Linked DNA regions of Aquibium microcysteis. The protein of the gene in region 2 binds, or shares a complex with, the protein of the main gene of each other region. Links are inferred from orthologs where the notes say so. Each region holds a gene or a part of one and is shown on either strand. Other genes may lie near its edges.

Region 1 (3,757 bases), 4.0 Mb from region 2 along the record:
CCGGGAGTTCTCGCCGATGGCGACGGCTGGTCGACGGCGGGTAGTGAACCAGAAGGTTTTCGTCAAGGCGTTCGCGATTTTCCCGGATACCTTGAGTGATGAAAACGGCCGGAAGTCGTCTTCCGCGCCGGCTCTGTAGGAGCAAAGAGCTGGTCCGGCGCGCCGGGCCTTGGTTGAAAACGTTTCGCCTGGAAATGCGATGACCTTGGGCGCCCTGAAGACAAACCCCGATCAGAACCGCGCCTGCGTGGCTGCGGACGGGTCTCTTCCGGCGTTCCGGTCACGGCAGTCGGCGGACCACAGATTATCCGGCACGATCCCTCCGAGAATTACCAGGCGGTGCGCAGCGACGCGGCCGCCGGTGATGGGGGCTGCCGGGGAGACAGGTACTTATGCCCAACAAAATGCTTATCGATGCCTCCCACCCGGAGGAAACGCGGGTCGTCGTCACACGCGGTAACCGTATCGAGGAATTCGACTTCGAGTCCCAGGACAAGAAGCAGCTCAAAGGCAACATCTATCTCGCCCGCGTGACGCGGGTCGAGCCGTCGCTCCAGGCGGCCTTCGTGGAGTATGGCGGCAACCGCCACGGCTTCCTGGCCTTCAGCGAGATCCATCCCGACTACTACCAGATCCCGGTGGCCGACCGTCAGGCGCTGCTCAGGGCCGAGGCGGAAGCCGCGGAGGAGGAGGACGAGGACGAGGATCCGGAAGAGCGCAGCGAGCGCGGCAAGCAGAAGCGCCGCCGCAACGGCCGCGGCCGCGGTCGCAACCGCCGCGACGACGAAGCAGCCGCATCGGGCGATGCCGCCGAGGCTGGTTCCGAACCTGAACCGGAAGCGGACGAAGGCGTCGAGTCGGTCGGCAGCTTCGAGAACGGCGATCCGGAATCGGAGAGCGACGAAATCTCCGCCGAGGACCGGCAGGACGCGCCGTCCGACGAGGACGACGGCGGCGCGGACGATGGCGGGCGCGGCGGTCCGGCGATGGCTGCGGCGATATCGGCCGACGTCGTGTCGGAGGATGCCGACGGCCATGCGGAGCGGTCGCGCGACTTCGGCAGCGACGACGGCGACGACAATGGCGGCCCGCGCTCCATCGAGGAAGCCGACGAGGAGGTCGAGTCGGTCGGCGCCGAGGATGCGATGGAGGAACTGCCGAACCGTCGCAAGGTGTTCCGCAAGCAGTACAAGATCCAGGAAGTCATCAAGCGCCGGCAGATCCTGCTCGTCCAGGTCGTGAAGGAGGAGCGCGGCAACAAGGGCGCTGCGCTCACCACCTACCTGTCGCTCGCCGGCCGCTATTCCGTCCTGATGCCCAACACGGCGCGCGGCGGCGGCATCTCGCGCAAGATCACCAGCCTGCAGGACCGCAAGCGGCTGAAGGACGTCGTCAAGGAACTCGAGGTGCCGCAGGGCATGGGCGTGATCCTGCGCACGGCCGGCGCCAACCGCACCAAGCCCGAGATCAAGCGCGACTACGAATATCTGATGCGGCTGTGGGAGAACGTCCGCACGCTGACGCTGCAGTCGACGGCCCCTGCCCTCGTCTACGAGGAAGGAAGCCTGATCAAGCGCTCGGTGCGCGATCTCTACAACAAGGACATCGACGAAATCCTCGTCGCCGGCGACGACGGCTACCGCGAGGCCAAGGACTTCATGCGCATGCTGATGCCCAGCCATGCCAAGGTGGTCCAGCCCTACCGCGACGTGGTGCCGATCTTTGCGCGCAACGGCATCGAGGCGCAGCTCGACCGCATGCTGCAGCCGCAGGTCACGCTGAAGTCCGGCGGCTACATCATCATCAACCAGACCGAGGCGCTGGTTTCCATCGACGTCAACTCCGGCCGCTCGACGCGGGAGCATTCGATCGAGGACACCGCCCTGCAGACCAATCTGGAGGCCGCCGAGGAAGTGGCCCGCCAGCTGCGCCTGCGCGACCTCGCCGGACTGATCGTCATCGACTTCATCGACATGGAAGAAAAGCGCAACAACCGCGCCGTCGAGAAGAAGATGAAGGATTGCCTGAAGAACGACCGGGCGCGCATCCAGGTCGGTCGCATCTCGCATTTCGGCCTGCTCGAAATGTCGCGCCAGCGCATCCGCGCCAGCGTGCTCGAATCGACGATGAAGCCCTGCCCGCACTGCGGCGGCACCGGCCACGTCCGGTCGGATTCGTCGGTGGCCCTGCACGTCGTGCGGGCGATCGAGGAGCACCTGCTCAAGGACAACCGCCACCACATCACGGTGCGCACCCCGGTGGCGACGGCGCTCTACGTGCTCAACCACAAGCGCGCCAACATCATCGATCTCGAGACCCGCTTCGGCCTGTCGATCACCATCGAGGCCGACGAGAGCGTCGGCATCCAGCACTACGCGATCATGCGCGGCGCGGTGGTCGAGAATCCGGTCGCCATTCCGGCCATGCCTTCCTATGCCGACACCGCCGAGGACGAGATCCTCGACGCGGCGATCGTGCCGGAGGTCGAGGACGAGGAAGAGGAGGTCGTCGCCGCGCAGCCCGAGCGGCGGGAACCCCGCGAGCAGCGGGAACCGCGCGAGAGCACGTCCGAAGACGGCCAGGGACGGCGCAAGCGCAAGCGCCGGCGGCGGCGCGGCGGACGCGACCGCGACGGCCAGGAAACCGGCACGCAGGTGGCCGCGGACGCCGCGACGAACGCCGACACGGATGAGCCGGAGCAGGACGGGAGCGAGTCGGAAGCCGTCGAGATGGCCGATGAGCCCGGCACCGACGCCGACGGCGGCAAGAAGCGCCGGCGTGGCAAGCGCGGCGGTCGCAAGAACCGTCGCGATGCGGATGGCAGCGAGATCGAAGCGGGCGCCGAGGGCTCCGACGACGATGGCGACGACGTCCAGGCCGCCGAGGCTCCTGCCGAAGCGCCTGCAGTGGAAACGGCCGAAGCGCCGGTGGTCGTGACGGCGGAAGTGCCGGTGGCCGAACCGATCGCCACCGAAGCAGCCGCGGAACCGGTAGCCGAGCCGGCACCGGAGTCGGAGGACAAGCCGGCGCCGAAGAAGCGCGCCCGTCGGCCCTCCAAGAAGGCGCTCGCCGAAGCCGAGGCGGCGGCCCGGGCCGCAGAAGAGGCAGCGCAGGCGTCAGCCGCCGCGGCGGCGGAGACCGAAGCGGCCCCGGCCGCCGAAACGCCGGCCGAACCGGCTGCTGCGCCGATGACGTCCGCCGAAGCCCCCGTGGCGGCTCCGGAACCGGCCGTCGCCGACGACGCGGCCGAACCGTCCCGCGCCTCCCGGCGCAAGCCGTCGGCGCCGCTCGCCACCGAACCGGTGGTCACGTCGACCGCGACACCCGCGGAAGGCGAGGAGAAGCCGCGCAAGGCCGGCTGGTGGCAGCGCAAGAGCTTCTTCTGACGCGCGCTTGAAATCCTGCGCGGCGCTCTCGCCGCACAGCGAAGGGGCTGCCGACGGCGGCCCCTTTTATCTTTCCGGCAGCCCCTCGGCGGAGCGCGCCGTGGCGGCACCGTCCGCCGAGGGCGATGTCATACTACTGGCCTTTACCTTCGACCTTCGCGCCGCCCCTCATCCGCCTGACGGCTTCGCCAGTCGCAAAGGTCGCCTACCTGGTGCCGATGTCGCGGCCGTGACCCCTTCTCCCCGCTTGCGGGGAGAAGGTGCCGGCAGGCGGATGAGGGGCGGCGCCGAGGGTCAATCGGAAAGACCGCTGGTATCAGGTGCTGCGGAGCCTCGCCCGTCCCGGGCTCACGTCCGCTCCGCCGGCAGCC
Region 2 (7,769 bases):
CTCGTGCTTCTCCTTCACAGAGGTCGCGCGCCGCGCCGCGGCACTGATGACGACGGGCGGATCGCTGCTGACGCTGACCTATGCGGGGTCGGTGCGCGTCATGCCCAACTACAACGTCATGGGCGTCGCCAAGGCGGGGCTGGAGGCGAGCGTCCGATACCTCGCCAATGATTTCGGTCCCGCCGGCATCCGCGTGAACGCGCTGTCGGCCGGTCCGGTGCGGACGCTCGCGGGCGCCGGCATTGCCGATGCGCGGCACATGTTCGCCTACCAGGCGCGCAATGCGCCGCTGCGCCGGACGGTGGACATCGACGAGATCGGCGGTTCCGCGCTCTACCTCCTGTCCGATCTCTCCTCCGGCGTGACCGGGGAGATCCACTATGTCGACAGCGGCTACCACATCGTCTCGATGCCGGCGCTGGAAGAACTCAAGAAGGGCGAGTGATTCCGCCATCTACCGATAAATCCGGGCATCGCTAAAGCTTTACGCATCGCCTGCACCAAAATTTCAGCGGACCCGGCCTAGGGTGCTCCGGAATTGGGGAACTCGGCATGGCAGCGGTAAGCAATCCGAACAGGACACCGGTCTTCAGGCTGATCACGATCGCAGCCGCGGGCCTCGGAAGCCTGTTGCTCGGTATCTGGGCCCTGAAGTTCGGTCTGCTCGAGAACGTCACCCGGCTGGAGCCTGCGGTGCTCGGCGGCGTCATCGCGGCGCTCTGCGCTCTGGCGGCCGCCGGTACGGCCCTGTCATTCTTCGCCGGCGTCGACGAATCGGCGAGCTACGTGTTCCAGGAGACCCAGATCGACAAGCTGACGGGCTTCCATTCGCGCAACGCCATGATCGGCAAGATCGCCGAGGCCGCAGCCAGCACGGCGCGGACCGGCGACCCGGTCTACATGATCGACCTCGACATCGACCGCTTCAAGCAGATCAACGACGCGATCGGCTACAGCCAGGGCGACCAGCTGATCCGCGCCTTCGCACGGCGGCTGAAGAAGAACCTCCCCGAGGGGCTCGAGATCGGCCGCATCGGCGCGGGCGAGTTCGCGGTGCTCGTGCCCGAGAGCAAGGTCGCCGAACGCATCGACCGGATGGTGGAGGCGCTGCTCGAGGAACTGGCCAAGCCCTACAAGCTCGCCACGCACCAGCAGACGGTCAACCTGTCGGCCGGTCTCGTGGCCCTGCCCAAGGACGGGCGGGATCCGATCATCCTGCTGCGCCGCTCCAACCTGGCGCTTCAGAACGCCCGCGCGGCCGGGGTGGGCAACTGGGCGGTGTTCCAGGACACGATGGGGCAGGTGGCAGAGTATCGCCAGTGGCTCGAATCGGAGCTCCACGTCGCCTTCCAGCGTGGCGACTTCGACCTGCACTACCAGCCGCAGATGGACCTGATGAAGGGCCGCGTCGTCGGCTACGAGGCGCTCCTGCGCTGGAATCATCCCGAGCGCGGCTCCATCCCGCCGATGGAGTTCGTCCCGATCGCCGAGGAGACCGGCATGATCGGGCCGATCGGCGAGTGGGTGCTGCACAAGGCTTGCGCCGACGCGCATTCCCTCCCCGACGACTGCTTCGTCGCCGTCAACATCTCGCCCGTCCAGTTCATGACGAAGGACTTCGTCCGCTTCGTGAAGTCGGTGCTCGACAAGACCGGGCTCGACCCGAAGCGGCTCGAGCTCGAGGTCACCGAGACGGCGATGATGCAGGACAAGGAGCGCGCCGCCGCGATGCTGCGCCAGCTTTCGGCGCTCGGCATCTCGGTCGCGGTCGACGATTTCGGCACCGGCTATTCCAACCTGTCCTACCTGATCGACTTCCAGTTCCAGAAGCTGAAGATCGACAAGTCCTTCGTCAGCCGCATCGAGAAGGACAATGGCGGCGCCGTCGTCTCCACGATCGTCGGCCTGTCACGGGCGCTCGGGGTGCACACCATCGCGGAAGGCGTGGAAACCGAGAACCAGGCCGCGCTGCTGCGCGCCGCCGGCTGCGAGGTCTTCCAGGGCTATCTCTACGGTCGCCCGGGGCCGCTGGTCATCCACGACGGCAAGCCGATCGAACTGCCGTCCGCCGCCATCCACTGACACCGGCGGCGGCGCCTATCTCCGGGCCCACAGAACCTTGAAGCGGTCGTCGCGGCAGGCCTCTCCCGTCGCCCCGAAGGCTGACGCGAGGGTCGCCTCGTAGGGCAGCCCGCGGTTGGCGACCATCAGCAGTCGGCCGCCGGGCTTCAGCGCCGCCGATGCGGCGCGGATCATGCCCTGCCCGATTGCGGGGTCGGCGGCGCGGCCTTCGTGGAAGGGCGGGTTCATCACGATCAGGTCATACTGCCGCGCCACCGACTCCTGCAGCAGGTCGCGCCAGTGGAAGCCGAGCGGCACGTCCCCGGCCAGCGGCGCGAGGTTTTGCTTCGCGGCCTCGAGCGAGTCCCAGTCGGCCTCGTGCAGGTCGAGCGCGGTGATGCCGGCATTCCGCTTCAGGACCTCCGAGGAGAGGTAGCCCCAGCCGGCGCCGAAATCCGCCACACGTCCCTTGATCGCAGCCGGCAGATCGTCCGCCAGCAGCCGCGAGGCCGGATCGATGCGGTCGTGCGAGAACATGCCCGGAGCGGTACGGAAGCGGCCGTCGACGCGGCTGGCCGCCTCGCCTCGCATGAAGGGCTCCGCCGCGAGGTCGGCATCGGACGGCCGGTCGAACCAGAAGACGACGCCGTGGTGCTTCGGCAGATGGCCGGCAGGCGCGAGCACGCCCGCGAAACGCCTGCGCAGGCTGTCGGCGCCGTCCGCCTTGCCGCCGGCGGCGACCACCAACCCACCCTCCCGGGTGCGTGCGAAGGCCTCGCGGAGCCAGGCCTCGTTCTGGCCGCGATGGCGGCCGAGCAGCACGAGCGCGAGGTCGAAGGCTTCCCCTTCAGCGCGAGGCTTCACTGCAAATCCGGCCTTCTCGAGTGCGAGCACGTCGGGGCGGAAGCCCTGCACGGCGAGGAGATCGACGTCCAGCGACCGCGGCAGCCGCAGGCCCGCCCGCGGACCGAGGAACAGCGCCCTGCGGCCCGGCGCCGCGATGAGCTCCGCTTCGAAGGGGTGCAGCAGGGTCTTCAGCGCATCGTTCGTCATCATGTCGTCGCCCGCCCCGGAACGTCGCTGCTTGCCGCACAGGGCACGCGGCGCGACGACCATGCAAAAACGGGCGCGACCCGGAGGCGCGCCCGTCGAGTTTCTTCGATCGAGAAGGGTCAGGCGGCGGTCTCTTCGTCGCCGTCCTGCTTCTTCTCGCGGACGATCTCCTTGCCGGTCGTCTGGTCGACGACCTTCATGGAGAGGCGGACCTTGCCGCGCTCGTCGAAGCCCATCAGCTTGACGAAGACCTTCTGGCCTTCCTTGACCACGTCCGTCGTCTTCTGGACCCGCTCGGAAGCGAGCTGCGAGATGTGGACGAGGCCGTCCTTCGGGCCGAAGAAGTTGACGAAGGCGCCGAAGTCGGCGGTCTTGACGACCGTGCCCTCGTAGATCTCGCCCACTTCCGGCTCGGCCACGATGGTGTGGATCCACTTCTTCGCCGCCTCGATCTCCTTGGCGTTCGAAGAGGCGATCTTGACCGTGCCGTCGTCCTCGATGTTGATCTTGGCGCCGGTCTTCTCGACGATCTCGCGGATCACCTTGCCGCCGGAGCCGATGACGTCGCGGATCTTGTCGGTCGGGATCTGCATGACCTCGATGCGCGGGGCGAACTCACCCAGCTCCGACCGGCCCTTGGTGATGGCCTTGGCCATCTCGCCGAGGATGTGGGTGCGGCCGCCCCTGGCCTGATCGAGCGCGACGCGCATGATCTCCTCGGTGATGCCGGCGATCTTGATGTCCATCTGCAGCGACGTGATGCCGTCCTGCGTGCCGGCCACCTTGAAGTCCATGTCGCCGAGATGGTCCTCGTCGCCCAGGATGTCGGAGAGCACCGCGAAGCGCTCGCCTTCGAGGATCAGGCCCATGGCGATGCCGGCCACCGGCTTGGCGAGCGGCACGCCCGCGTCCATCAGGGCCAGCGAGGTGCCGCAGACCGTCGCCATCGAGGACGAGCCGTTCGACTCGGTGATCTCGGAGACGACGCGCAGCGTGTAGGGGAACTGGTCGGCGGCGGGCAGCATCGGGTGGATGGCGCGCCAGGCGAGCTTGCCGTGGCCGATCTCGCGGCGCCCGGGCGAACCCATGCGGCCGGTCTCGCCGACCGAATAGGGCGGGAAGTTGTAGTGCAGGAGGAAGGTCTCCTTGCGCGTGCCGGTCAGTTCGTCGACGAACTGCTCGTCCTCACCGGTGCCGAGCGTGGCGACCACGATCGCCTGCGTCTCGCCGCGGGTGAACAGGGCCGAGCCGTGGGTACGCGGCAGGATGCCGACTTCCGAGACGATCGGGCGAACCGTCTGCAGGTCGCGGCCGTCGATGCGCGAGCCGGTGTCGAGGATGTTCCAGCGCACGATCTTGGCCTGGAGCTCCTTGAACACGGTGCCGATCTGTTCGGAGGTCCACTTCGCCTCCTCGCCCTCGGCGGGTGCGAAGGCGGCCTTGACCTTGGCCTTCACGGCGTCGACCGCGGCGTAGCGGGCCTGCTTGTCGGTGTTCTTGTAGGCGGCGCGCAGCTCGCCTTCGACCATCTTCAGCATCTCGGCTTCGAGCGCGGAGTAGTCCGGCGCGGTGAAATCGCGCGGGTCCTTGGCGGCCACTTCGGCGAGCTTGATGATGGCGTCGATGACCGGCTGGAAGGCCTTGTGGCCGAACATCACGGCGCCGAGCATCACGTCCTCGGAGAGTTCGTGGGCTTCGGACTCCACCATCATCACGGCATCGGTGGTACCGGCGACGACGAGGTCGAGCTTGGACTCCGGCATCTCGTCGATGTGCGGGTTCAGCACGTATTCTCCGCCGATGTAGCCGACGCGCGCGGCGCCGATCGGACCCATGAAGGGCACGCCCGACAGCGTCAGCGCCGCGGAGGTCGCGACCATCGACAGGATGTCCGGATCGTTCTCGAGGTCGTGCTGGACGACGGTCACGACGATCTGGGTGTCGTTGCGGTAGCCTTCGGCGAAGAGCGGGCGGATCGGGCGGTCGATGAGGCGCGAGGTCAGCGTCTCCTTCTCGCTCGGCCGGCCTTCACGCTTGAAGAAGCCACCGGGGATCTTGCCGGCGGCAAAGGTCTTCTCCTGGTAGTTGACGGTCAGCGGGAAGAAGTCGAGGCCCGGCTTCGGCTCCTTCATGGAGACGACGGTCGCGAGCACGACGGTCTCGCCGTAGGTGGCGAGCACGGCGCCGTCGGCCTGGCGGGCGATCTTGCCCGTCTCGAGGATGAGCGGGCGGCCGCCCCACTCGATTTCCACTTTGTGGTGATTGAACATGTTTCGTCTTTCTGTGCGGAAAGGTGCCGCGCAGTCCGCGCGGACAGCCTTTCGCCTGTGGCTTCGTTCGGCCGAGCCACGGGCAAGACAACGGGAGGCTCGTGGGTGAGGCGCGGCTTGCGCGCGAGCGTCCGGCAATCCTGCCCCATGACCTGGCCATGGGCGATCTCCGCATTCGCCTTCTCGCGGCGGAGATCCGTGCGGGGCGGGCAGCGTGCCCGGCCCGAAGAACCGGCCGGCGGCACCCGATGGCGCCGCCGGCCGGGCATTCGTCAGCGACGCAGGCCGAGCTTCTCGATCAGCGTCTTGTAGCGGGCCTCGTCCTTCCCCTTCAGATAGTCGAGGAGGCTGCGGCGCTGCGACACCATCTTGAGAAGGCCGCGGCGGGAATGGTTGTCCTTCGCGTGGCCCTTGAAATGCTCGGTCAGGTTCTTGATGCGCTCGGAGAGAACGGCAACCTGGACTTCCGGAGAACCGGTGTCGCCCTGCTTGGTCGCGAATTCCTTGACAAGCTCCTGCTTGCGCTCGGCAGTGATCGACATCGTACTGTTCCTTTCTGTTGAATGATCAGGAAATCGGGTCGCCCGCGGCCGGGATGTCGTCCAGCAGGGGCCATGTGCACATGCGCATAAGGCGCGATGTGCGGCGCATATAGTGCAAAACAGGTTTGATTGCCAGCGCAATTTCCCCCGGCGCCGGGCGCGCGGACCGATGCCGGACCCGCGCGCCGCGGACCCGCCTACTGCTCGAGCAGCAGCTTGCCGCGCTCGACGCGGTAGGTGGACAGCCGGTTGAGGAAACTCATGCCGATCAGCGTCTGCTTCAGCGCCTTGTCCTCCAGCACCACGGCCTGAACGCCGTCGATGCTGATACGGCCGATCTGCAGCGTGTCGATGACGCCTGCGGCGGCGAGCGTCGGGCCGTTGGCAGTGTCGACCTTGTACTTGAAATCCTTGGCGGTCAGGGTCAGGCCGATCCGCGCGGCCGTACTGCGGTTGATCGCCACCAGTGTGGCGCCGGTATCGATCATGGCGTCGATGCGCGTGCCGTTGACCCGGAACGCACCGGAAAAATGACCGCGATCGTCCATCGCAACCTCGACGCGCCGCCCGGTCAGCTGCCGCACGCCGGGCTCCGGCGCCGGTGCTGCCATGACCACGGGGACAGGCTCGGGCTCGGCGGGGCGCAGGGCCCACGACGCCATGTCGTGGAACCGCTCCGGGTCGGACTGGTAGACGAGCGGAACCGACACGGCGGAACCGACGATCACGGCCAGGGCGAGCAACTGCTTCTTCATCGGAAACCTCCCGCTCGACTATGGGAAGTCTCGGTTGCAGGCGGTTTAAGATGAGGGCGAGCCGGCCACTCGCTTCGTCCTTTGGTTAACGACGCGTTACCGGCAGGGACTATTTGGTGCCGTACATGCGGTCGCCGGCGTCGCCCAGCCCGGGCACGATGTAGCCCTTCTCGTTGAGCCTTTCGTCGATCGAGGCGGTGAAGACCGGAACGTCGGGATGCGCCGCGGTGAAGCGTGCGATCCCCTCGGGCGCGGCCAGCAGGCACAGGAAGCGCAGGTTGGTGGCGCCGCGCTCCTTCAGCTTGTCGATTGCGGCGATGGCGGAATTGGCTGTGGCCAGCATCGGGTCCACGACGATGACGAGGCGGTCGCCGAGATCGCTCGGCGCCTTGAAGAAATATTCCACCGCCTCGAGCGTCTCGTGGTCGCGATAGAGCCCGACATGGGCGACACGGGCGGCAGGCACGAGGTCGAGCAGGCCCTCGAGCAGGCCGTTGCCGGCACGCAGCACCGAGGCGAAGACCAGTTTCTTGCCCTCCAGAGTCGGCGCTTCCATCGTCTGCAGCGGCGTCTCGATGGTCGTCGTGGTCAGTTCCAGTTCGCGCGTCACCTCGTAGCCCAGCAGAAGCGAGATCTCGCGCAGCAGGCGGCGGAAGCTGGCCGTCGAGGTCTCCTTCTTTCGCATGATGGTCAGCTTGTGCTGGACAAGCGGATGAGTGACGACGGTGACGCCTTTCATGGGGGTGGCTCCTCGGACTGCGCGCGCGCTTTTTTCGGTCTCGTCCCTTAGCGCATCGGCAGCGGCGGGGGAACGCGGGCCGTGGTCTCGTCCCGGCTAAAGTTCACCCGTGCAGCGGCGACCTTTCAGTGCCCCTGCCGCTCCAGCCCCTCGATCACCTTGTCGAGCGTCGCCGGCAGGTCGCGCACAGGCACGCCCGTGGCGTTGTGGATGGCGTTCACCACGGCCGCCGCAGCGCCGCAGATACCGAGTTCGCCGATGCCCTTCGCCTGCAGCGGGTTGGCCCAGGCGTCACGCTCCTCGAGCAGCACCACGTCGATCTGCGGCACGTCCGCATTCACCGGCAGGT

Evidence for each region. The genes of interacting proteins can lie anywhere in the genome.
Region 1: the proteins of pnp (region 2) and IAI54_RS03040 are in contact, whole or in part, in a cryo-EM structure (PDB 9QH0), measured with the Escherichia coli proteins. The link is inferred for Aquibium microcysteis from one-to-one orthologs.

The regions. Positions count from the first base shown.
Region 1 is NZ_CP061080.1:660,023-663,779, reverse strand. What follows is about bases 1-3,586. They hold IAI54_RS03040 (Rne/Rng family ribonuclease), read left to right. Parts: upstream 1-392; coding sequence 393-3,386; downstream 3,387-3,586. Outside these bases: IAI54_RS03035 (pyridoxal phosphate-dependent aminotransferase), read right to left, coding at 3,735-3,757. UniProt on the Escherichia coli protein: Endoribonuclease that plays a central role in RNA processing and decay. Required for the maturation of 5S and 16S rRNAs and the majority of tRNAs. Also involved in the degradation of most mRNAs.
Region 2 is NZ_CP061080.1:4,617,685-4,625,453, reverse strand. Bases 2,810-5,778 are described here. They hold pnp (polyribonucleotide nucleotidyltransferase), read right to left. Parts: upstream 5,385-5,778; coding sequence 3,234-5,384; downstream 2,810-3,233. Other genes in these bases: rpsO (30S ribosomal protein S15), read right to left, coding at 5,657-5,778; IAI54_RS21690 (class I SAM-dependent methyltransferase), read right to left, coding at 2,810-3,114. Also shown: enoyl-ACP reductase FabI, read left to right, coding at 1-445; IAI54_RS21695 (putative bifunctional diguanylate cyclase/phosphodiesterase), read left to right, coding at 553-2,082; more of IAI54_RS21690, read right to left, coding at 2,098-2,809; more of rpsO, read right to left, coding at 5,779-6,037; IAI54_RS21675 (TIGR02281 family clan AA aspartic protease), read right to left, coding at 6,124-6,681; upp (uracil phosphoribosyltransferase), read right to left, coding at 6,791-7,420; IAI54_RS21665 (xanthine dehydrogenase family protein molybdopterin-binding subunit), read right to left, coding at 7,546-7,769. UniProt on the Escherichia coli protein: Involved in mRNA degradation. Catalyzes the phosphorolysis of single-stranded polyribonucleotides processively in the 3'- to 5'-direction. Also involved, along with RNase II, in tRNA processing.